4 regions of the Streptomyces sp. NPDC060002 genome follow, and region 4 is predicted to be linked to each of the others. Evidence: riboswitches for the same ligand, from Rfam matches in the RefSeq annotation. Region 4 holds a riboswitch; each other region holds the start of a gene.

Region 1 (5,723 bases), on a different contig from region 4:
GCCGACGTGGACCTTCTGGCAGTACGCCGACAGCGGCAGCCTGCCGGGTGACCAGAATCTCTTCCACGGCTCCGAGACGCAGCTGCGCAGGTTCGCCGAGGACGGGTGACCGTACGGCGCTTGGGACCCGCCCCCGCGCCGCGACGGGACGCCGCCCCGACCCCCTCACACAGACACCCGGAAGCCCTGCCCAGTTCATCTTCCGTTCACCCAGATTGCTTACGGTCAACGCGCCAATGACTTCGAACGATTGCCTGGGTAAATGGAAAACTTCTCGCTGATCCTCGCGATTGTGGTCGTCACCGCACTCGCGTTCGATTTCACGAACGGTTTCCACGACACCGCCAACGCGATGGCCACCACCATCTCGACCGGTGCACTCAAGCCCAAGGTTGCGGTGGCCATGTCCGCCGCGCTCAACCTTGTGGGAGCTTTCCTCTCGGTGGAGGTCGCCAACACGATCTCCAAGGGTCTCGTCGACGAGACCGGCATCCGTCCCGAGGTCATCTTCGCCGCCCTGGTCGGCGCGATCCTCTGGAACCTCCTGACCTGGCTGGTGGGCCTGCCCTCCAGTTCCTCGCACGCACTGATGGGCGGTCTGATCGGCGCCACCATCGCCTCCGCCGGCATGGGCGCGGTGCACGGTGACGCCCTGGTCACCAAGGTGCTGATCCCGGCGATCGCGGCACCGATCGTCGCGGGCGTCGCCGCGATGCTCGCGACCCGCCTCTCCTACACCCTCGGCAAGAAGGCCGACGGCAAGGCCGCGGCCAAGGGCTACCGCGCGGGCCAGATCGCCTCGGCCGGCCTGGTCTCCCTCGCCCATGGCACCAACGACGCGCAGAAGACGATGGGCATCATCACCCTGGCCCTGGTGGCCGGCGGTGCCGTGGCCCCCGACTCCGACCCGCCCACCTGGGTCATCCTCTCCGCCGGCCTGGCCATCGCGCTCGGCACCTACCTCGGCGGCTGGCGGATCATCCGCACCATGGGCAAGGGCCTGACCGACCTCCAGCCGCAGCAGGGCTTCGCCGCCCAGACCAGCGCGGCCACGGTCATCCTGGCCTCCTCCCACCTCGGCTTCTCCCTCTCCACCACCCACTCGGTCTCCGGTGCGGTGATGGGCGCGGGACTGGGCCGCAAGGGCGGTGTGGTCCGCTGGTCGACGGCGACCCGGATGTTCGTCGCGTGGGGCCTGACGCTCCCGGCCGCGGCCCTGGTGGGCGCGCTCGCCGAGGCCGTCACCGGCCTGGGCGACTGGGGCACGGCCGTCGTCGCGGTCTTCCTGATCGCCTCCAGCGCGGCCATCTGGAAGGTCTCCCGGCGCGAGGTCGTCGACGCCTCGAACGTCAACGAGCCCGAGGAGCCCGCGGGCGTCGTCACGACGGCGATCGCCGCCGTCACCCCGCCGCCCACGGGCACCCTGGCCGAGGACCTCACGGCCGGCCGCACGACGGACCTGACGGCCACGATCCCCGGCCCGGCCGCAGAGCCCGCGACCCCCGCCGCTCCCCCGGCCGCGGCCGTCTGAGCCCGCGCACCCGGCACGAAGGAAGAGAAGCAGCATGAAGATCGACTGGGCAGCCCTGGGCTCCGTGTTCGGCGTCAGCCTCGTGATCACCGTAGGCCTCGTCGCCCTGTTCACCCTCGGAATCATGGGCCTGTCGCGGCAGGAACGCGCGTCGGCGCAGGGCGACTCGGCCACCCTCGCGGTGACCGGCGCGTACGCGTGCTTCGCGGCCTGCGCGGCGGCGGTGGCGTACGGGATCTCACTGATCGTCGCCTGACGCACCATCCGAACACCCCTGGGGTGCGGGACGGATCACCGTCCCGCACCCCTTGGCGTTCGTGGCATCGCCGACCGGCCCTGTGTGGGGTTCTGCACACTCCAGCCTCGCAGGTCAACAGCAAGTTGACGGGTCCTGCGGGCCGTGGTGGACTGCCCGAGCCATGTACGGCGGCAGAAGAGGAAGCCGGTGCGAATCCGGCGCGGTCCCGCCACTGTCACCGGGGTAGAAACCCCCGGGAGCCAGGAACTCTCGCCGCCGGTCTCGTCGAACCAGGGCGTGGACACCCTGAGTGAGGACATATCGCCATGCTCGCTCGGCCGTTGAGGTACAGCACCAGGTCGCTCCCCGACCCCACGGCCGGCTGAGCCGATGCGTGCCGATCGCCTCTACGCGTACGGCGCCGCCACCGGCCTTCTGGGCGACCTGCTGCTCGGCGATCCACGCCGGGGGCATCCGGTCGCCGCGTTCGGGCGGGTCGCCGGTGCCGTCGAGCGACTGCTGTGGCGGGACCACCGAGGACAGGGCGCCCTCCACGCCGTCGTGTGCGCGGGCGGGGCCGTGGCCCTGGGAGCCGTCGCCGAGCAGGCCGTACGCCGTTCCCCCGCCGCTTCCGTCGCTCTGGTCTCCGCCGCCACCTGGGCCGTGGTCGGGGGCAGTTCCCTGGTCCGGGAGGCCCGGGCCATCGGGCGGGCGCTCGAAGCGGGGGACGTCGAGGCCGCCCGGGAGCGGCTGCCGCGTCTGTGCGGGCGGGATCCGCACGCACTGGACGCCGACGGGATCGCCCGGGCCGTCGTGGAGTCCGTCGCCGAGAACACCTCCGACGCCGTCGTGGGGGCGCTCGTGTGGGGGGCCGTGGGCGGGGTGCCGGGCCTGGTCGGGTTCCGGGCCGTCAACACCCTGGACGCCATGGTCGGTCACCGGTCGCCGAGGTATCTGCGGTACGGCTGGGCCGCCGCCCGCCTCGACGACGTCGCCGGATGGCCGGGAGCCCGGCTGACCGCCGTCCTCGCCGCCGTCGCGGGGGACGATCCCCGGGGCGCCCTGCGGGCCTGGCGGGCCGACGCCCGCAAGCATCCGAGCCCCAACGCCGGTCCGGTGGAGGCGTCGTTCGCGGGCGCCCTCGGGGTGCGGCTGGGCGGGACCCTGTCGTACGCCGGCCGGGTCGAGCACCGGCCCGTGCTGAACGGCGCGGCCGGGCGGCCCGTCGTCGCCCGGGACATCGAACGTGCCGCGTGGCTCTCCCGCCGCGTCGCTCTGCTCGCGCTCGGCGTGACCGTCGCCGCGCGCGTCGTCGCCACGAGCGTCGTCGCGTGGAACCAGAGCAACCGGAGCAACCAGCCGAAGGGGCGTACGACATGAGCGGGGGTCTGGGCGGGGGACTCCTCGTCGCCGGCACCACCTCCGACGCCGGCAAGAGCGTCGTCACGGCCGGGATCTGCCGGTGGCTGGTGCGGCAGGGGGTGAAGGTCGCGCCCTTCAAGGCGCAGAACATGTCCCTCAACTCGTTCGTGACGACGGAGGGCGCCGAGATCGGGCGGGCGCAGGCCATGCAGGCCCAGGCCTGCCGGGTGGAGCCGACCACGCTGATGAACCCCGTGCTGCTCAAGCCGGGCGGTGAACAGAGCAGCCAGGTCGTGCTGCTCGGGAAGCCGGTGGGCGAGATGAGCGCCCGTGGGTATCACGGGGGACGGCAGCAGAAACTCCTCGGAACCGTTCTCGACTGCCTCGCCGAGTTGCGGGGCACGTATGACGCGGTGATCTGTGAGGGGGCGGGCAGTCCGGCCGAGATCAATCTGCGGCGGACCGACATCGTGAACATGGGGATCGCGCGGGGCGCGCGGCTGCCCGTGCTCGTCGTCGGCGACATCGACCGCGGCGGCGTCTTCGCCTCCTTCTTCGGCACCGTCGCCCTGCTCTCGCCCGAGGACCAGGAGCTGGTCGCCGGGTTCCTGGTCAACAAGTTCCGGGGGGACGTCTCCCTGCTGGAGCCGGGCCTGGACATGCTGCACGGGCTCACCGGGCGGCGGACGTACGGCGTGCTGCCGTTCCGGCACGGGCTCGGGATCGACGAGGAGGACGGGCTGAGGGTCTCGCTGCGGGGAACCGTGCGGGAGTCGAACACCGCCCCGCCCGTCGGCGAGGACGTGCTGCGGGTCGCCGTCTGCGCCGTCCCCCTCATGTCCAACTTCACGGACGTGGACGCGCTGGCCGCCGAACCCGGCGTCGTCGTGCGGTTCGTGGACCGGCCCGAGGAACTGGCCGACGCCGACCTGGTGGTGATTCCGGGGACCCGGGGGACCGTGCGCGCCCTGGAGTGGCTGCGGGAGCGGGGGCTCGCGCAGGCCATCCTCCGCAGGGCCGCCGAGCGGCGGCCCGTCCTCGGTGTCTGCGGGGGTTTCCAGATCCTCGGCGAACACATCGAGGACGAGGTCGAGAGCCGGCTCGGACACGTGGAGGGGCTCGGAGTCCTTCCCGTCCGGGTTCGGTTCGCCCGCGAGAAGACCCTCACCCGGCCGGTCGGGGAAGCCCTCGGCGAGCGGGTCGAGGGGTACGAGATCCATCACGGGGTCGCCGACGTCACCGGCGGGGAGCCGTTCATCTCCGATGACGAGGGGCACAGCCTCGACGGCTGCCGGGTCGGCCAGACCTGGGGCACGCACTGGCACGGCTCACTGGAGTCCGACGGATTCCGGCGGGCCTTCCTGCGCGAGGTGGCGGCCGCCGCGGGCCGTCGTTTCGTGCCCGCCGCCGACACCTCGTTCGCCGGGCTGCGCGAGGAGCAGCTCGACCGGCTCGGCGACCTGATCGAACAGCACGCGGACACCGACGCGCTCTGGCGGCTCATCGAGTCGGGCGCGCCGCAAGGACTGCCTTTCATTCCACCGGGAGCGCCCGCATGAGCACAGTGTTGTTGTTGTCGACCGCCGACACCGATCTGCTGGCGGCCCGGGCCGCTTCCGGTGCCTCGTACCGGATCGGCAACCCGACCCGGGTGGACGTCGCCGGGGAACTCCCCGCGCTCCTCGACGGCGCCGACATCGCGGTCGTCCGGCTGCTCGGCGGGAAGCGTGCCTGGGAGGACGGGCTCGCCGCGCTCAGGGCGTCCGGCGTGCCGACCGTGCTGCTGGGCGGCGAGGCCGTGCCCGACGCGGAGTTGATGGCCGAGTCGTCGGTGCCGGCCGGTGTGGTGGCGGAGGCGCTGCGGTATCTCGTCGAGGGCGGCCCGGACAACCTGACCGAGCTGGCCCGGTTCCTCTCCGACACCGTGCTGCTGACCGGTGAGGGTTTCGTCGAGCCGCAGAAGATGCCCGAGTACGGCGTCCACGGCGAGCGTGTCTTCGTCGAGGGGCGGCCGACCATCGGGGTGCTCTTCTACCGGGCGCACGAGCTGAGCGGCAACACCGCCTTCGTGGACACGCTGTGCGACGCCGTCGAGGCACGGGGCGCCAACGCCCTGCCCGTGTACTGCGGTTCGCTGCGCGGGGCGGACCCGGGGCTGTACGAGATCCTCGGACGCACCGACACCCTCGTCGCCACGGTCCTCGCCGCCGGCGGCACGCACGCCTCGCAGGCCTCGGCGGGCGGGGACGAGGAGGCCTGGGACATCGGCGCGCTCGCCGAACTCGACGTCCCCGTGCTGCAAGGACTCTGCCTCACCTCGTCGAAGAGCGTCTGGGAGGCGTCCGACGCCGCCCTCTCCCCCATGGACGCGGCGATGCAGGTCGCCATCCCGGAGTTCGACGGGCGGATCATCACCGTTCCCTTCTCCTTCAAGGAGCAGGGCCCGGACGACGTGCCGGTGTACATCGCCGATCCCGAGCGGGCCGGACGCGTCGCCGGAATCGCCGTACGGCACGCCCGGTTGCGGCACAAGCCGAACAGCGACAAGAAGCTCGCACTGGTCTTCACCGCCTACCCGACCAAGCACTCGCG
Region 2 (5,723 bases), on a different contig from region 4:
TGGAGGCCCGCCTCTGGAACGAGGTGTTCGTCTTCGCGCAGGACCACGTCGGCATCCCGCAGGGCAGCGTCCGCGCCACCGTGCTCATCGAGACGATCACGGCCGCGTACGAGATGGACGAGATCCTGTACGAACTCCGCGACCACGCATCCGGGTTGAACGCCGGCCGCTGGGACTACCTGTTCTCCCTCATCAAGAACTTCCGTGACGGCGGCCCCAAGTTCGTCCTCCCGGACCGCAACGCGGTCACGATGACCGCCCCGTTCATGCGGGCGTACACCGAACTCCTCGTCCGCACCTGCCACAAGCGCGGCGCGCACGCCATCGGCGGTATGGCGGCCTTCATCCCGTCCCGCCGCGACGAGGAGGTCAACAGGGTCGCCTTCGAGAAGGTCAAGGCGGACAAGGACCGCGAGGCGAACGACGGTTTCGACGGGTCGTGGGTGGCCCACCCGGACCTGGTGCCGATCGCCCTGGCCTCCTTCGACGCCGTGCTCGGCGACCGGCCGAACCAGAAGGACCGGCTGCGCGAGGACGTCGACGTCAAGGCGGCCGACCTGATCGCCGTCGACTCGCTGGAGGCCAGGCCGACGTACCCGGGCCTGGTCAACGCCGTGCAGGTCGGCATCCGTTACATCGAGGCCTGGCTGCGCGGCCTGGGCGCGGTCGCCATCTTCAACCTGATGGAGGACGCGGCCACCGCCGAGATCTCCCGCTCGCAGATCTGGCAGTGGATCAACGCGGGGGTGGAGTTCGAGCGCGAAGGGACCACGGTGAAGGCCACGCCCGGGCTGGCCCGCGAGATCGCCGCCGGGGAACTGGCCGCGATCCGCGCGGAGATCGGCGAGGAGGCCTTCACGGCCGGCCACTGGCAGCAGGCGCACGACCTGCTGCTGACGGTCTCCCTCGACGACGACTACGCGGACTTCCTCACCCTGCCGGCGTACGAGCAGCTCAGGGGCTGAGCACCGGCACCGACCGGAACGCTCACCTCTCCGAGTGGCCCAGGGACTTCCCCGGGGCCACTCGGTCGCGTACGAGCTTCTTGACCGCGGTCGGCTCGGGGAAGCCCTGTTCGCGGCGGTCCCAGACCACCTCGTCGTTCACCCGGACGACGAAGACCCCGCCCTTTCCGGGCTTCAGGGCGAGCTCCGTCAGCTCGGCCTCGAAGGTCGTGAGCAGCTCCTGCGCCAGCCAGGCCGCGCGCGGCAGCCAACGGCACTGGGTGCAGTACTCGATCTCGACCCGCCCGCCCGCGTCGCTCAGTTCGCTCATCCGAGGTGCACCGACCAATCCTGTTCCGCGGCCGGCTTGCCGTGCAGGTCGGGGACCTGCTTCAGCCAGTCGGGCCGTCCTTGCCGCGTCCTCGCCGCGCGCCGGGCCTCGTCGGCGGCGAGCTCCTGCGGGCCGGGGAAGTCGGTGGGCAGCCAGGCCGCGGAGGCCCCCGCGCGCGCGTGGAGGTACCGCACATACGCCTCCCGGGCCGCGTCCGGGGCCGTGAACCCCGCCTCGTCGGTCAGCCAGGCGTCCGGTACCTCCGCCACGATCCGGCGCAGCAGCTCCTCGGTCACCCTGGGCGCCAGCTCGGCGTCGGCCGCCCGGGTGTCCGGGGCGCAGCGGCCGAGGGCGTGGTGGCGGAAGTCGTAGCGCTTCTCGGGGTCGGCTCCGTCCCAGCGGTGGTGGAAGACGAGGGCGGCGCCGTGGTCGATGAGCCACAGCCGGGGCGGGACGGTGCCGAACGTCGGCCAGACCATCAGGTTGGAGCTGTGGACCGTACGGTCGACGTTCACGGTCAGGGCGTCCAGCCAGACGATCCTCCCGGCCTCCAGCGGCTCCACCGGGAAGGCCGCCGCGACCTCCGGCGTGAAGTCCTCCGCACCCGGCAGGAAGTCCATCCCCAGGTTGAGCCCCGCGCTCGCGGCGTGCAGGTCCCGTACCTCCTGGTGCGGTTCGTGCTCGGCGATCGCCGGGTCGAAGCGCACCAGGACCAGCTCGGGGAAGCGCAGCCCCAGGGCGCGCGCCAGCTCGCCGACGATCACCTCGGCGACGAGCGCCTTGCGGCCCTGCGCGGAGCCCGTGAACTTCACGACGTAGGTGCCCAGGTCGTCGGCCTCGACGACGGCGGGCACGGAACCGCCCGCCCGCAGAGGAGCGAGGTAGCGGGTCGCTGTGACCTCGGTCAACATGACTCTCTCCCTCTGGCCTGGAGAAGCATAGTAACCAGCGTGACAGCCGGCGAGAGGCCCGAGCCACCGTCCCGAAACGGCCCGCCGGCGGCCTCGGCGGCGTGTGGTAGCTTGCCAAAGCCAGTCGAACCCATGTGCGCACGCGTGTGTGTACGGGTCAGGGAATCCGGTGCGAATCCGGAGCTGACGCGCAGCGGTGAGGGCGACGGGCGGGGCAACGGCCACTGGACGGCGTACGCGGTCCGGGAAGGCGCCTCGTCCGGGTGACCCCGAGTCCGAAGACCTGCTGGCGACCCCGCTGCCGTCGGACGGCCGGGGGGAGCACCGTACGACCGGGCTTCGCGCTTGAGCCCTCGACGCCGAAGGAAGCCCTGTGCCGTTCGCACGTGCCGTCCGTCCTGCCCGTCCTGCCGTTCTCTTCCTCGCCGGCGCCCTGTTGCTGGCCGGCTGCGGCTCCTCCGGTTCGGCGGATTCCTCAGGTTCGGCGGGTTCCCCAGGTTCTGCGGGGGAGGGCGGAGCCGCCGGCTATCCGGTCCGACTCGACAACTGCGGGCAGCAGGTCGGTGTCGACGGCCCTCCGCGGCGGGCCGTCTCCCTCAACCAGGGCACGACCGAGATCATGCTCTCCCTCGGGCTGGCCGACCGCATGGTGGGCACCGCCACCTGGACCGACCCGGTGGCCGAGGGGCTGGCGAAGGCGAACGCGAAGGTGAAGCGCCTCGCCGACAACGCCCCCTCCTTCGAGAAGGTCCTGGACACCGAACCCGACTTCGTCGCCGCCTCCTTCGCCTCCACCCTCGGCAAGGGCGGGGTCGCCCCGCGCGAACAGTTCGAGAAGCTCGGCGTGCCCACCTACCTCTCCCCCGCCGACTGCGTCGGCAAGGACAACAGCGGCGACGGCGACGGCGTCCGCACCGAGCCGCTGACCATGGACGCGGTCTACGGCGAAGTCCGCGACCTGGCGGAGGTCTTCGGCGTCCGGGAGCGCGGCGAGCGGCTCGTGGCCGGGCTGAAGGCCCGGGTGACCGAGGCCACCGCCGGCCTCGACGCCCGGGGCGTGACCCTCATGTACTGGTTCGCCAACTCCCGGTCCCCGTACCTCGCGGGCTGCTGCGGCGCTCCGGGCATCGTCACGAACGCGCTCGGCGCGAAGAACGCCTTCGACGACACCGAGGAGGAGTGGCCCCAGGTCAACTGGGAGACCGTCGCCGACCGCGACCCCGACCTCCTCGTCATCGGCGACCTGACGCGTAGGCAGCAGACGGCCGAGACCGCCGCGAAGAAGATCGAGTTCCTGGAGTCGAACCCGGTCACCAGGAACATGACCGCGGTGAAGAAGAAGCGGTACGTGCTGCTGTCCGGACAGGCGATGAACCCGACCGTCAGGACCGTCGAGGGCATCGAGAAGGTGGCGGCGGCACTGCGCGGTCAAGGCCTCGCGAAATGACCGGCGCGCCGTCGGCGTCCCTGGCTGCGGCAGCGGGCGGTCTGCGCCGCGCGCTGCTGTGGGCGTCCGGTCTCGCGCTGCTGTGCGCCTCGGTCGCCGTGGCCATCACCATCGGCCCCGCGGACATCGCGGTCAGTGACGTGTGGTCCGCGGTCGCGGCCCATCTCGGCTGGGGCCGGGCGGAGTTGACGCCGCTGCGGGACGGCATCGTGTGGAACCTGCGGCTGCCGCGCACCCTGCTCGCCGCGGTGTGCGGCGCCGGCCTCGCGGTGTGCGGGGCAGTGATGCAGTCCCTGCTGCGCAACCCGCTCGCCGATCCCTTCGTCCTCGGGGTCTCCTCCGGCGCCTCGACCGGCGCGGTGCTGGTCGTCGTACTCGGCGCGGGCGGCGGCCTCCTGTCGGTCTCCGGTGGCGCGTTCCTCGGCGCGCTGGTCTCCTTCGCGCTGGTGCTGCTGCTCAGCCACACTCTCGGCGGCACCACGGACCGGGTGGTCCTCGCCGGGGTCGCCGCCATGCAGCTGTTCTCCGCGCTCACCTCCTTCGTCGTGATGACGGCCGCCGACGCGGAGACCACCCGCGGAATCCTGTTCTGGCTGCTCGGCTCGCTCAGCGGCGCCGACTGGACGGACGTGACCGTCGGCGCGGCCGCGCTGGTCGCGGCGCTGGTGGTCTGCCTCGGCCACGCCAGGACCCTGGACGCGTTCGCCTTCGGGCAGGACGCGGCCCTCTCCCTCGGCGTCTCGGTGGCCCGCACCCGGCTGGTGCTGCTGTGCACCACCGCGCTGCTCACCGCCGCCCTGGTGAGTTCGGCCGGGGCGATCGGCTTCGTCGGGCTGGTGCTTCCGCACGCCGCACGCGCCCTCACCGGCCCCGGCCACACCCGGCTGCTGCCCGCCACGGCCCTGACCGGCGCGGTGTTCCTGGTCTGGGTCGACACCCTCGCCCGCACCGTGCTCGACCCGCAGGAGGTGCCGGTGGGCGTGGTGACCTCCCTCATCGGCGTCCCCGCCTTCGTCGCCGTCCTGTACCGCGCGAAGGGCACCCGATGACCGGCTCCGAGACGACCGGCCCGGCGGCGACCGGCTCAGCGGCGACCGGCTCCGAGGGGCTGCGCGCCGACCGGGTCACCCGGGCCGCCGGCGGCACCCTGATCCTCGACGGGGTCAGCCTGACGCCCCGCCCCGGCGCCGTCACCGGCCTGCTCGGCCCGAACGGCTCCGGCAAGTCCACCCTGTTGCGCCTGCTCGCCGGCGTGCTCGCCCCGGACTCCGGTGTCGTCACCCTCGACGACCGCCCGCTGCCCCGGGTGGGCCGCCGCACCGTCGCCCGGCGCATCGCCGTCGTGGAGCAACAGGCCGACACCCAGCTCGCGTTGAGCGTCCACGACGTCGTACGCCTCGGCCGCGTCCCGCACCGCCGCGGCTGGGCCCCCGCCTCCGCCGCCGACGAGGGCGCCGTCCGCTCCGCGCTGGCCCGCACCGGCCTCGCCGACAAGGCCCACCGGCCCTGGCACTCCCTCTCCGGCGGCGAACGCCAGCGCGTGCAGATCGCCCGCGCCCTCGCCCAGGAACCCCGCGAACTCCTCCTGGACGAACCCACCAACCACCTCGACATCCAGCACCAGCTCGCCCTGCTGACCCTGATCACCGAACTCCGGATCACCAGCGTCGTCGCGCTGCACGACCTCAACCTGGCCGCGATGTACTGCGACCGGCTCGTCGTCCTCAAGGAGGGGCGCGTGGTGGCCTGCGGCGGCCCGCACGACGTCCTCACCGAGGCCCTCATAGCCGACGTCTACGGCGTCCGGGCCACCGTCACCGCCGACGGCCCCGACGACCGCCCGCACATACGCTTCCTGGGCGCCGTGCCGAGCCTCTGACGCGGTGTCCGCGCCCGCTACCGCGCTCCCCGTTCGGTGCCCCTGAGCCGTTCCAGGGCCTGCTCCGGCCCTGCCACGACCCGGACGCCCGTGGGCACCGGCGGTCTGCGCACCACGACCACGGGCAGCCCCGCCGCACGGGCTGCGGCCAGCTTCGGGGCGGTGGCCGCTCCCCCGCTGTCCTTGGTCACGACGACGTCGATCCGGTGAC
Region 3 (5,723 bases), on a different contig from region 4:
CGTCCAGCAGCACGCGCCGGTGGTCGACGGTGAGGGTGTGCGGCTTGCCGTTGACGCGCAGCGTCGTGTCGGATCGGTGGGGCGATGACCGGGGGCCGTGCTCGCTGCCCATGTCCTGGTCCCTTCCGGGGCGGTCCGTGGTGCCGTGGGGACCGCGTATCCAGAGTGGGGCGTGTGACACGTCCCGGAACGAGGCAATTCGGGCGCTGCCGCCTGCCGCCTGCCGCCTGCCGCCTGCCTGCCGCCTACCGGTCGGCCGCCTCGGGCTCGTCGCCGCCTGTGGCGCCTGTGGCGCCTGTGGCGCCTGTGGCACCCGTGGCGCCGGTGGTGCGGGCCTGTTCCGGCGACTCGACCCGACCCGCGGGAGCGGCCGACGCCACCGGGCGCAGGCCCTTGGTCGTCTCCTTGAACCGCTCCAGGGTCCGGCCCAGCTGCTGGAACGGCGAGCCGCTCTTCCTGGCCGGCGCCGGCCGCGGCTCCCCGGCCTCGGCGGCCGCCTCGCGGTACGCGGCCAGCGCCTCGTGGGCGTGCTCGGCGGCCTCCCGGTACAGGTCCCTGGACTCCGTCATCGCCTCCAGGGCCTCCTTGTACATCACCACGAGCTTGCGCTCTCGCGCGAGCTCCTCCTCCAGGGTCAGCAGCTGCCACTCCTCCCGCAGCGCGGTGAGCGCGGCGTCGGCGTCCTCCGGCAGCGGCCTGGGCAGCGCCGCGAAGCGCCGTACCGCGTCCAGCAGCTCGGTGGGATGCGTGCCGTCCAGGAACACGCTGCGCACCGAGTAGTCGACGGCGTCGTAGTCGGCCGGCGCGGGCACGCCGGGCAGTACCAGCGCCCCGCCGCGCGGCACCTCCACCCCGGACTCCTTGAGAGCCCAGTTCACGGTGCGCAGCTGGTGCGGGGCCGCGCGGTGCTCGATGACCCGGTGGTGCAGGCCGGGCGGCAGCAGCGGGATCAGCGACCGCCGGCCGTGCTCGTCGGGCGTCATGGCCTCGTGCACGACGAGGTGGACGTTCCAGGTGTCCCGCAGGGCGCCCCGGAGCGCGCGCCGCAGCTCCTTCTCGTCCGCCGGAAGCGGGTTGGTGGCGAGGAACCGCTCACCTGCGACGGTCTCGTTGCCCCACGGGGCGTCCGCCTCCCAGGACCAGAACATGCCGGCGGGCGACGGCCACCGCTGGTCCCACGGCCGCTCCGCCTCCGCCGTCAGCGTCCACTCCTGGCCCGGGCCCGCCCACTCGGCGAGCCTCAGCCGGGCACGGACGGTCACCTCCTCCGCGACCGGCCACCGGGCCTCGAAGGCCGTCTCCCCCTCGGGGGTGTCGGCGTCGGGCAGCTCCATGAAGTCCTGGACGGTCCCGGCGTCCTTGAGCGCCTGAAGGTGCTTGCGCAGGACGTCCGGAGCGGCGGGGCCGGTGTGACGGCCACGGGTCTGCCACACCGTGGAGGGCGTCGTGGGCGGAACGGTCGCGGCGATGAGCATGAGTCCATTCGTGAGGGCGGGTGACGACGTGCGAAGGCCAGTATCACTCGCCAGGGGCGGTGCGCGGTCAAGCGGGTCGGTGGCGCGGACGCCCGGAGGCGCCCCGCCGGGAGGCACCTTCCCCGGCACGGCACACGTCACGCGTCCGGATCCGTTCCGTCCGCCGGCGGCCCGTGCGGGGGTGTGCGCCACTCGTACGGGGTGTGCGCAGTTCACCACGGCGGGTGACGCCGCACCCGTGGGCCCGCCGACCTCCGGGGACCGAGAACCGGAGCCGGTGGACAGGGCTCGCCCACCATCCGCGTCGGGGCGAGCCCGGTCCGCGTGTCCGGCGCGCCCCCGACGCCGGATGTCCGGCGACCCACCGGGCATGTTCCCTCCAGGGGGGCCGGGGCTTCCTCAGGGAGCACGGCATGGAGAAGATCGTCGTATGAGCGACATCGAGGACCCCGTCCTGCTGCACACCGCCGGCCGAGCCGCCCACATCACGCTCAACCGGCCGAGGGCGATCAACGCCCTGAACCACGCGATGGTGCGCCGGATCGACGACGCGCTGAGCGCATGGGAGCGCGACCCGGCCGTCGAGACCGTCGTCGTCTCCGGGGCGGGGGAGCGCGGACTGTGCGCGGGCGGCGACATCCGCGCCGTCCACGACGACGCCCGCGACGACGACGGCACCGCCTCGGCCGCCTTCTGGCGCGACGAGTACCACCTCAACGCACGCATAGCCCGCTATCCCAAGCCCTACGTCGCCGTGATGGACGGCATCGTGATGGGCGGCGGGGTCGGCGTCTCCGCGCACGGCAGTGTCCGGGTGGTCACCGAGCGGTCGAGGATCGCGATGCCCGAGACCGGCATCGGCTTCGTGCCGGACGTCGGCGGCACCCACCTGCTCGCCCGCGCCCCGGGCGGACTGGGCACCCATCTCGCCCTGACGGGCGCGCAGATCGGCGCCGGGGACGCGGTGCTGTGCGGGCTCGCCGACCACTACGTACCGTCCGTGTCGCTCCGTCAGTTCATCGACGACCTCGCGGACCTGCCCGTCCGGGCAGCCCTGGACCGTCATGTACAGCCCTTGCCGGCGGGGGAGTTGGCGGGCCACCGGGCGTGGATCGACAGCTGCTGCGCGGCCGACACCGTCGAGGAGATCGTCCGACGGCTGTTCGCCCACGGCGACCCGGCGGCGAAGGAGACCGCGGAGACCCTGCTGGCCAAGTCGCCCACCGCGCTCAAGGTCACCCTGGCCGCCCTGCGCCGCGCCCGGCGGCTCGGCACGCTGGAGCGGGTGCTGGAACAGGAGTACCGCGTCTCCTGCGAGGCCCTGACCACACCCGACCTGGTCGAGGGCATCCGCGCCCAGGTCATCGACAAGGACCGCAACCCGCGTTGGTCGCCGGCCACTCTCGCCGAGGTCACGGCGGCCGACGTGGAGCGCTTCTTCGCCCCGCTCGGCGAGCGTGAACTCGGGCTTCCCGGGCCCAGAACGGCCACGGAGGCGGCGTGCGGACCGGAACCGACGCGGTGATTCGGGCCACTTGGCCGTGGAGAGCGCCATCACGCCAGGTGGGGCGGTATTGGCCCGCGGCCCGACACGCGGTACCGTCGCTCTGATATTTGACGACGGCGAGACGGAAGCCGGTGAGAATCCGGCACGGTCGCGCCACTGTGGACGGTGTACCCCGAAGGGGCGCACCGCGAGTCAGACCCGTGGCCGTCGTCATGTGCACCACCGAGATGGGACGCGAACTCCCAGAGGAGGTCTTGCCATGGCGCAGCATGTCGCCCAGCCGACTACCAGCACGCCCGTCGTACCCGCCAAGTTGCCGCTGAAGGACATCGCCCCCTGGGCTGTCTTCTTCGGCGTCCTGATGCTGGTCCTGCTGTACTTCGTCGGCGCGGAGCAAGGCGCGACCGCCGTCGTCTCCGGCGAGGACGTTCACGAGTGGGTGCACGACGCCCGCCACCTGCTCGGCTTCCCCTGCCACTGACCCGAGGGGAACCCCAGCACACCCATGAACTCCGCAACGGTAAGAAATCTGCTCGTGCGGGGCATGCTCGCCGGCCTCGGTGCCGGCGTGCTCGCCCTGATCGTCGCCTACTTCCTCGGTGAGCCGAACGTCGACAGCGCGATCGGCTTCGAGGAGTCCCATGCCGCAGGCCACGAGCACCACGAGGTGGAACTCGTCTCCCGCAGCCTCCAGTCCACCGCCGGCCTCGCCACCGGCGTGCTGATCTACGGGGTGGCCTTCGGCGGCATCGCCGCCCTCGCCTTCTGCTTCGCCCTCGGTCGCGTCGGCCGGTTCACCCCGCGGGCCACGGCCCTTCTGCTGTCGGGGACCGCCCTGCTCGCCGTGTACGTCGTGCCGTTCCTGAAGTACCCGGCCAATCCGCCCGCGGTCGGCGACGCCGACACCATCGGCAAGCGGACCACCCTGTACTTCCTGATGATGGTGCTCGGCGTGCTGCTCGCGGTCGCCGCGGTGATCCTGGGCAAGCGGCTCGCACCGAGGCTGGGCACCTGGAACGCCACCGTCGTCGCCGTCCTCGGCTTCGTGCTCGTCATCGGGCTGGCCTACGAGTTCCTGCCGACCGTCAACGAGGTGCCGAGCGACTTCCCGGCGGCCCTGCTGTGGCGGTTCCGCCTGTCCGCCCTCGCCATGCAGATCACGCTCTGGGCAGGCTTCGGCCTCGTCTTCGGCGAACTGGCCGAACGGCTGCTGCACCCCAAGCCCGCCACGGTGACCGCGGGCACGCCGGTGGTCGCCCCCCAGTGACCTGACCGGCATCACGACCCGGCGAGAGGGCCCACGGAACCATTCCGGGGGCCCTCCCGCGTCCGCGGGCCCGTCCCGTCGGTGGTCCTGGTCCTCCCGACAACCGAGGACCTGGTCGCCCTTACGATCGAGTCCGCCGGCATGGCCCGCGTTCCGCTCGCGGGCACCGGCCGGATCCCCGGGGAGGGACTGTGATCGCCGTAGTCGGCGCCGGACTCATGGGCGCGGCCACCGCCTGGCAACTGGCCCGCAGGGGCCACGAGGTCACGCTCGTCGAGGCGTACGACGTCGGCCACCGGCACGGCAGCTCGCACGGGAGCTCACGGATCTTCCGGCGGGCGTACGCCGACCCCTTCTACGTACGACTGACCGGGCAGGCGTACGAGCAGTGGCGGGAGCTGGAGGACGACAGCTCGACCCCCTTGCTGCGCACGACCGGTGGGCTCGACATGGGCGAGGACCACGACCCGAAGGCGATCGCCGATCTCCTCGGTGCGGCCGGAGTGCCCCACGAACTCCTCGGCGCGGAAGCCGCCGCGGAGCGCTGGCCGTACATCCGCATCACCGGTCCCGTGCTCCACCACCCGGACGCGGGCGTGGTCCACGCCGACGAGACCGTCGGGGCCTGCGTACGGCGGGCGATCGACCACGGGGCGCAGGCGGTCATCGGCGCCCGCGTCACCGGCATCGACGTCCGGGGGAGCGGAAAGGCGCGGCTGCACACCGACGACGGCCGCGAGATCGTCGCCGACACGGTGGTGGTCGCGGCCGGCGCGTGGCTGCCCGAGCTGGGACTGCCCGTCGCCCTGCCACCGCTGCGGGTGACCCAGCAGCAGGTCTTCCACTTCCGGCAGCGGGACCCGTCCGTCCAGTGGCCGACCCTGATCTGGGACGGAGAGCTGCACCTCTACGGCCTGCCGTCCGGGAGCGACGGGGGTCCGCTCCCCGCGGTCAAGGTCGCCGAGCACGACCGCGGCACCCCGGCCACCGCCCGCACCCGCAGCGGGGTCGTGGATCCCTCGTCGCGGGCCCGGGTGAGCGGGTTCGTACGCGACCGCCTCCCGGGTCTCGAGCCCGACCCGGTCGCCGAGGCGACCTGCCTCTACACCACCACCCCGGACGAGGACTTCGTACTGGACCGCCACGGTCCGCTCGTCGTCGTCTCCCCGTGCTCCGGACACGGCGCGAAGTTCGCGCCGCTCATCGGCGCGATGGCGGCCGACCTCGCCACCGGCCGCGCCGAGCCGCATCCCCGCTTCCGCCTGGGACGCACGGCATAGGATGCGCCGGTGAGCGGGCCCGCCGGACACCGTGGTCCGGACGGCGCGGCTCGTGAAACCGGCGGAGGGCCTTCGGCGAGGAACCCCGGTACCGCGAGTTCCGGCATGGGGCCATCGTCTCCTGGCTCACATCGAATCGGTATGTGCATCGAAATCGGTGTTCAGCTTCCAGGGGAGAGCGCGAGGAGCAGGGT
Region 4 (5,723 bases):
CAGCCGCCCGAACCCGGTCGGCAACTTCCGCACTTCTGACGTCACTTGGCGTCCCCCTCGGCCTGCTCGCGCGGTGCCGGGTGGAACAGTGCGAAGACGAGTGACGCGTCCGGCAGCGACGGATCGGACAGCTCCCGATACTCGTCCGCCAGTGCCTCCAGCCGCGCCCCCAGCTCCGCGAACTGCTCCTCGCTGAGCCGCAGATGCGCCATCCGTACGTGCCGCTCGCCATCCACCGGCGCTGTCTCCAGGTCCGCCACCGCGTGCCGCATCAGCACATCCGGCCCTCCCTCGCCCGGATCCGGCAGCACGATCGACCGCGCGGCCATGGCGTAGTACCGCTCCGTGACCCCCCGGACCTTGCGCGTTCGTACCACCTTCACCAGGCCGGCCCGTTCGAGCAGCCGTACGTGGTAGCTGGAACTCCCCTTCGCAAGGCCCACTCGCTCGGCGATCTGCGTAATCGTCGCGGGCTCGAAGCGGAGCACGGCCATGATCCGGTGACGCACGAGGCTGGAAACGGCGCGCAGCTGCTCGTCCGTGGTGACGTGGAACGTCTCGGGAAGATCATCGGTAGGCATGCCTCCAATGGTCAACACTTCTTGACCATTGAGCAAGGGGTTTTTCCCGGCTTCCGGAATCGGCTGCCCAGCACGTGAGACCTTCGCCGGACCGTCGCGAGTCCGGTCAGGACTCCGGCGTGAGGATCACGTTGGCCGGGTGGAGGTCCGGGCGCAGCACGCGGGCGTCGGCCGAGACCCGGTCCGGCAGGGCGTGCAGCTCGCGCAGCAGCCGGGCGAGGAGGGCCCGCCTCGCCGGCGTCCAGGGTGCCCGCGCCGAAGCGTGGAGCAGCGTCGGCCCGTCCAGCCGCTCCATGACCAGGTCGGCGCGTGAGCCGGAGGGCCGTACGGCGGGTGCGGGGCAGCCGTTCCGGCGCACGTGTGTCATCACTGCCGCGAGGGCGGCCGAGTCCTCCCGCCCCTCCCGGTCGCGGCGCAGCACCACGCCTCGTCGATCTCGTACACGTCGGCCGTTCGGCCCGAGCCGAGCAGCCGGCCCGGCAGCCCGCCCGGCGCCCTCCCCGCATGCGTCATACCGGCAGCCCGCCCGGCGTCCTCCCCGCATGGGTCATGGCCAGAAGATATCGGGGGCTCCCGCCCCTCCCCGGGTGCTTTCACAGCCGCCCCTCAGGCGCCCGGCTACCTGCCGGTAGAGTGGCCGCGTCGTCATCACGCCCGTACAGGGGAAAGCCGGTGCAATTCCGGCGCTGACCCGCAACCGTGACAGCCGGATCGCCCGGTACGGACCGTGACCGGCTCACGTGCGTCGGCAGGCCCGCCGTCGCACGGCACCGTCGAGGTATACGGAGCCGAGCCGCCGGGATGTCCCGTGCTGCCCGGCTGTGTGACCTCACCGACCGGGAGAGGCACCCGCCGATCATGAACATCCGCCGCAGCGCCGCCGCTCTGGCCGCCGCCACCGTAGTGCTGGGTGCCGCCGTCCCCGCCGTCGCCGCCACTCCGTCCCCCACCCCGTCGGTGGCGATACCCGACGGGCTGTACGGGACCACCGACCCGACGTACGACGGCGTCTGGCGCCAGTCGCTGGCCCTGCTCGCACAGCGGACCACGGGCGTCACCCCCGCCGACCGGGCCGTGGCCTGGCTGACCGGGCAGCAGTGCGCGAACGGCGCCTTCGCCGCGTTCCGCGCGGACACCGCCAAGGCGTGCGACGCCAAGCTGATGGTCGACACCAACAGCACGGCGGCGGCCGTCCAGGCGCTGGCCGCGCTGGGCGGCCACCGGGCCGAGACCGAGAAGGCCGTCACCTGGCTGAAGTCGGTCCAGAACGCCGACGGCGGCTGGGGCTACACCCCCGGCGGCGCGAGCGACGCGAACTCGACCTCCGTCGTGGCGGGGGCGATGGCGGCGGCCGGGCAGCAGCCCTCGCAGGTGAAGAAGGCCGGCAAGTCGTCGGACGACGCTCTCGTCAAGCTCGCCGTCCCGTGCGACCAGGCCGGTGGCGGCGCGTTCGCGTACCAGCCGGACAAGAAGGGCGCCCTCGCGGCCAACGCGGACGCGACGGCGGCGGGCGTGCTCGGCGCCCTCGGCAAGGGGTTCGTGACGACGGCCGGCAAGACGTCGGCTGCCCCCGTCTGCGACTCCGCCGACGCGGACAGCCCGAGCGGACTCGCCCGCGACGGCGCGGCGTACCTCGCCGGAGCGGTCGTCGCCACCGGCTATCTGAAGTCTGCCCTCCCCGGCGCCGAGGACCAGCCCGACTACGGCAACACCGCCGACGCCGTCGTGGCCCTCGCCGCGCAGGGTGCGACCGAGCAGGCGAAGAAGCCCCTCGGCTGGCTCGAGCAGAACTCCGCGGCCTGGGCCGAGCAGAGCGGCCCCGCCGCCTACGCCCAGCTCATCTTCGCGGCCCACGCCACGGGCGCCGACCCCCGTCACTTCGGCGGCGCCGACCTGGTCGCCCAGCTGAACGCGAGCGGCCCGGCCCCGCAGGCCGCGACGAAGGCCACCGGGTCCGACACCGACGCCGACGCCGACGCCGACAAGAAGGACGACTCGGAATCCGGTCACGGCGTCTGGTGGATCGTCGGCGTCTTCCTCGTCGCCGGTATCGGCATCGGCTTCCTGATCAGCGGCCGTGGCAGGAAGCGGCAGCCGTGACGCGCCGGTGCGCCGCCCTCGTTCTCGCCGCGCTGCTGCTGTCCCTGACCGGCACGGTCCAGTCGGCCCAGGCCGCCGGCTACCGCTACTGGTCCTTCTGGGACCGCTCCGGCGACGGCTGGACGTACGCCACCCAGGGCCCGTCCACCGCCCGCCCCGCCGACGGCGACGTCCAGGGCTTCCGGTTCGCGGTGAGCGCGGACTCCCAGGACGCGTCGCAGCCGCGCGGCGCGGCCTCCTTCGCGGCGATCTGCGCGAAGACGCCCGCGCGGGACGACACGAAGCGGGTGGCCCTGGTCATCGATTTCGGCACGGCGGCCGACGCCCCGAGCGGTGAGACCCCGCCGTCGCCGCGCACGGCCTGCGCCCGGGTCTCCCCCGACGCGACGACGGCCGAGGCGCTCGCCTCGGTCGCCAAGCCCCTGCGCTACGACACGAACGCCCTGCTGTGCGCGATCGCGGGGTATCCGGAGACGGGCTGTGGCGAGCAGGTGTCCGGGCAGGCGCCGGGGACGGGCGAGCCGACGTCCGCCGCGCAGCCGGAAGCCGCCAAGGACGAACCGGAAGCGGACGGCGGGCCGTCCGTGGGCCTGTACGCGGGCGCGGCGGCGGTGGCGGTACTGGGCGCGGCGGCGGTCTGGCAGGCCCGGCGGCGAGGTTCCCGCAGGGATGGCTGACGGCAGCCCCCGGCGCGCCCCGCTCCACCCCGCCGCCTGGTGGCTGTGGGCCCTCGGTCTCGGCACCGCCGCGACCCGCACCACCAACCCGCTCCTGCTCGGTCTCCTCCTCACCGTCTCCGCCTACGTCGTGACCACGTGCCGTCCCGACACCCCCTGGTCCCGCTCCTATTCGGCGTTCCTCAAGCTCGCCCTCGCCGTCCTCGTCATCCGTCTCGTCTTCGTCGTCGCCCTGGGCTCCCCGATCCCGGGCACGCGGGTGCTCGTCGCGCTCCCCGAAGTCCCGCTCCCCGACTGGGCGCAGGGCATCCGGCTCGGCGGCGCGGTCACGGCCGAGGGCCTGCTCTTCGCGTTCTACGACGGTCTGAAACTGGCGGCGCTCCTCGTCTGCGTGGGTGCCGCGAACGCCCTGGCGAGCCCCTCCCGCCTCCTCAAGACGCTGCCGGGCGCCCTGTACGAGACCGGCGTGGCGGTGGTCGTGGCCCTCACCTTCGCCCCGAACCTCATCGCGGACGTCCACCGCCTGCGCGCCGCCCGCCGTCTCCGGGGCCGCCCCGACACGGGCCTGCGCGGGTTGCTGCAGGTGGGCCTGCCGGTCCTGGAGGGCGCCCTGGAGCGCTCCGTCGCCCTCGCCGCCGCGATGGACGCCCGAGGTTACGGCCGTACCGCCGACGTCCCCGCCGCCGTGCGCCGGACGACCGCCGCCCTCACGCTCGGCGGTCTGCTCGGCGTCTGCGCGGGAACGTACGGCCTGCTCACCGCGGTGGGCGGCGCCTACGGCCTCCCGGTGCTGTTCGCCGGAGTCGTCGCGGCCCTCGCCGGGCTGCGGCTGGGCGGCCGGCGCTCACCGCGCACCCGCTACCGACCGGACCGCTGGACCCCGCGGGCGTGCCTGACCGCCGCCTCCGGTGTCGCGGTCGCGGCCCTCCTCACCGTCGCCGCGTCCGCCGACCCGGCCGCGCTGCACCCCGGGGTGGTCCCGCTGACCGCTCCCGCCCTCCCGCTCTGGCCGGCGGCGGCCGTACTCCTCGGCCTGCTCCCCGCCTTCCTCGCCCCCGAAGGCCCTCTGACAGATCCAGCAGACCCAGCAGCCCGAGCAGACCCAGCAGCCCCAGCAGCCACCGAGGAGCCGTCGTGATCCGCTTCGAGAACGTCTCCGTGACGTACGACGGCGCCACCGAACCCACCATCCAGGACGTCGACTTCACCGTCCCCGAGGGCGAACTCGTGCTTCTGGCGGGCCCGTCGGGCGTGGGCAAGTCGACGCTGCTCGGCACGGTGTCCGGCCTCGTGCCGCACTTCACCGGCGGCACCCTGCGCGGCCGGGTCACGGTCGCCGGCCGCGACACCCGTACCCACAAGCCGCGCGAACTCGCCGACGTCGTGGGGACGGTGGGGCAGGACCCGCTCTCGCACTTCGTGACGGACACCGTCGAGGAGGAACTCGCCTACGGCATGGAGTCGTTGGGCCTCGCGCCGGAGGTGATGCGCCGCCGCGTCGAGGAGACCCTCGACCTGCTCGGCCTGGCCGCCCTGCGCGACCGGCCCATCGCCACCCTCTCCGGCGGCCAGCAGCAGCGGGTCGCGATCGGCTCGGTCCTCACCCCGCACCCGCGCGTCCTCGTCCTGGACGAGCCGACCTCCGCGCTCGACCCGGCGGCCGCCGAGGAGGTCCTCGCCGTCCTCCTCCGCCTCGTCCACGACCTCGGTACGACGGTACTGCTGGCGGAGCACCGCCTGGAGCGCGTCCTCCAGTACGCCGACCAGGTCGCCCTGCTGCCCTCGCCGGGCGCGGCCCCGCTGCTCGGCGCCCCGGCGGACGTCATGGCCGTGTCCCCGGTGTTCCCGCCGGTGGTGAGCCTGGGCCGACTGGCGGGCTGGTCCCCACTGCCCCTGACCGTGCGTGACGCCCGACGACGCGCCGGTGCCCTACGGGAACGCCTGGCAGGACGGCAGGCCACCCGGGAGGCGGCCATGCGGGAGACTCCCCGGGAGGTGGGCACACCCGTGGCGCCCCCCGCCCGCCGCCGCTTCCGCCGTCCTCCGCCCGTGCCGTCCGCCTCCGCGGCCCCCGCCGAGGCCCGCTCCCTCTCCGTGCGCCGGGCCCGCGTCCAGGCGCTGCGCGAGGTGGACCTCACCGTCCTGCCCGGCGAGACCATCGCCCTCATGGGCCGCAACGGCGCCGGGAAGTCGACCCTGCTCAACACCTTCGTCGGCCTCGTCGAGCCGTCGGCGGGAACGGTCCACGTGGGCGGTCTCGTGCCGCACCGCACCCCGCCCCGGGACCTGGTCCGCCGCGCCGGTCTGGTCCCGCAGGAACCGCGCGACCTGCTGTACGCCGACACGGTCGCCGCCGAGTGCGCGG

What was found. A riboswitch is a leader RNA that binds a small molecule or an ion and turns the genes downstream of it on or off. The one in region 4 is predicted to bind cobalamin.
Region 1: another riboswitch for cobalamin. It lies ahead of ACFWBD_RS30455 (cobalamin biosynthesis protein); the one in region 4 lies ahead of ACFWBD_RS25140 (prenyltransferase/squalene oxidase repeat-containing protein).
Region 2: another riboswitch for cobalamin. It lies ahead of ACFWBD_RS16355 (ABC transporter substrate-binding protein); the one in region 4 lies ahead of ACFWBD_RS25140 (prenyltransferase/squalene oxidase repeat-containing protein).
Region 3: another riboswitch for cobalamin. It lies ahead of ACFWBD_RS00085 (CbtB-domain containing protein); the one in region 4 lies ahead of ACFWBD_RS25140 (prenyltransferase/squalene oxidase repeat-containing protein).

What each region holds. Positions count from the first base shown of each region.
Region 1 covers NZ_JBHWUW010000044.1:24,101-29,823, reverse strand. Annotated here, with positions in the region: partial or broken gene ACFWBD_RS30470 (GH25 family lysozyme) at 1-109, shown strand, start outside; gene ACFWBD_RS30465 (anion permease) at 263-1,531, shown strand; gene ACFWBD_RS30460 (hypothetical protein) at 1,566-1,787, shown strand; cobalamin riboswitch at 1,908-2,060, shown strand; gene ACFWBD_RS30455 (cobalamin biosynthesis protein) at 2,160-3,149, shown strand; gene ACFWBD_RS30450 (cobyric acid synthase) at 3,146-4,690, shown strand; gene cobN (cobaltochelatase subunit CobN) at 4,687-5,723, shown strand, end outside.
Region 2 covers NZ_JBHWUW010000015.1:73,593-79,315, forward strand. Annotated here, with positions in the region: gene aceB (malate synthase A) at 1-965, shown strand, start outside; gene ACFWBD_RS16345 (SelT/SelW/SelH family protein) at 988-1,275, opposite strand; gene ACFWBD_RS16350 (HipA family kinase) at 1,272-2,186, opposite strand; cobalamin riboswitch at 2,346-2,471, shown strand; gene ACFWBD_RS16355 (ABC transporter substrate-binding protein) at 2,560-3,633, shown strand; gene ACFWBD_RS16360 (FecCD family ABC transporter permease) at 3,630-4,682, shown strand; gene ACFWBD_RS16365 (ABC transporter ATP-binding protein) at 4,679-5,512, shown strand; gene ACFWBD_RS16370 (cobalt-precorrin-6A reductase) at 5,530-5,723, opposite strand, start outside.
Region 3 covers NZ_JBHWUW010000001.1:17,782-23,504, reverse strand. Annotated here, with positions in the region: gene ACFWBD_RS00100 ((2Fe-2S)-binding protein) at 1-112, opposite strand, end outside; gene ACFWBD_RS00095 (hypothetical protein) at 246-1,475, opposite strand; gene ACFWBD_RS00090 (enoyl-CoA hydratase/isomerase family protein) at 1,906-3,000, shown strand; cobalamin riboswitch at 3,059-3,205, shown strand; gene ACFWBD_RS00085 (CbtB-domain containing protein) at 3,242-3,463, shown strand; gene ACFWBD_RS00080 (CbtA family protein) at 3,488-4,249, shown strand; gene ACFWBD_RS00075 (FAD-dependent oxidoreductase) at 4,441-5,529, shown strand.
Region 4 covers NZ_JBHWUW010000031.1:8,260-13,982, reverse strand. Annotated here, with positions in the region: gene ACFWBD_RS25155 (MFS transporter) at 1-45, opposite strand, end outside; gene ACFWBD_RS25150 (ArsR/SmtB family transcription factor) at 42-581, opposite strand; gene ACFWBD_RS25145 (hypothetical protein) at 688-1,005, opposite strand; cobalamin riboswitch at 1,199-1,358, shown strand; gene ACFWBD_RS25140 (prenyltransferase/squalene oxidase repeat-containing protein) at 1,440-2,681, shown strand; gene ACFWBD_RS25135 (SCO2322 family protein) at 2,678-3,358, shown strand; gene ACFWBD_RS25130 (CbiQ family ECF transporter T component) at 3,351-4,496, shown strand; gene ACFWBD_RS25125 (ABC transporter ATP-binding protein) at 4,493-5,723, shown strand, end outside.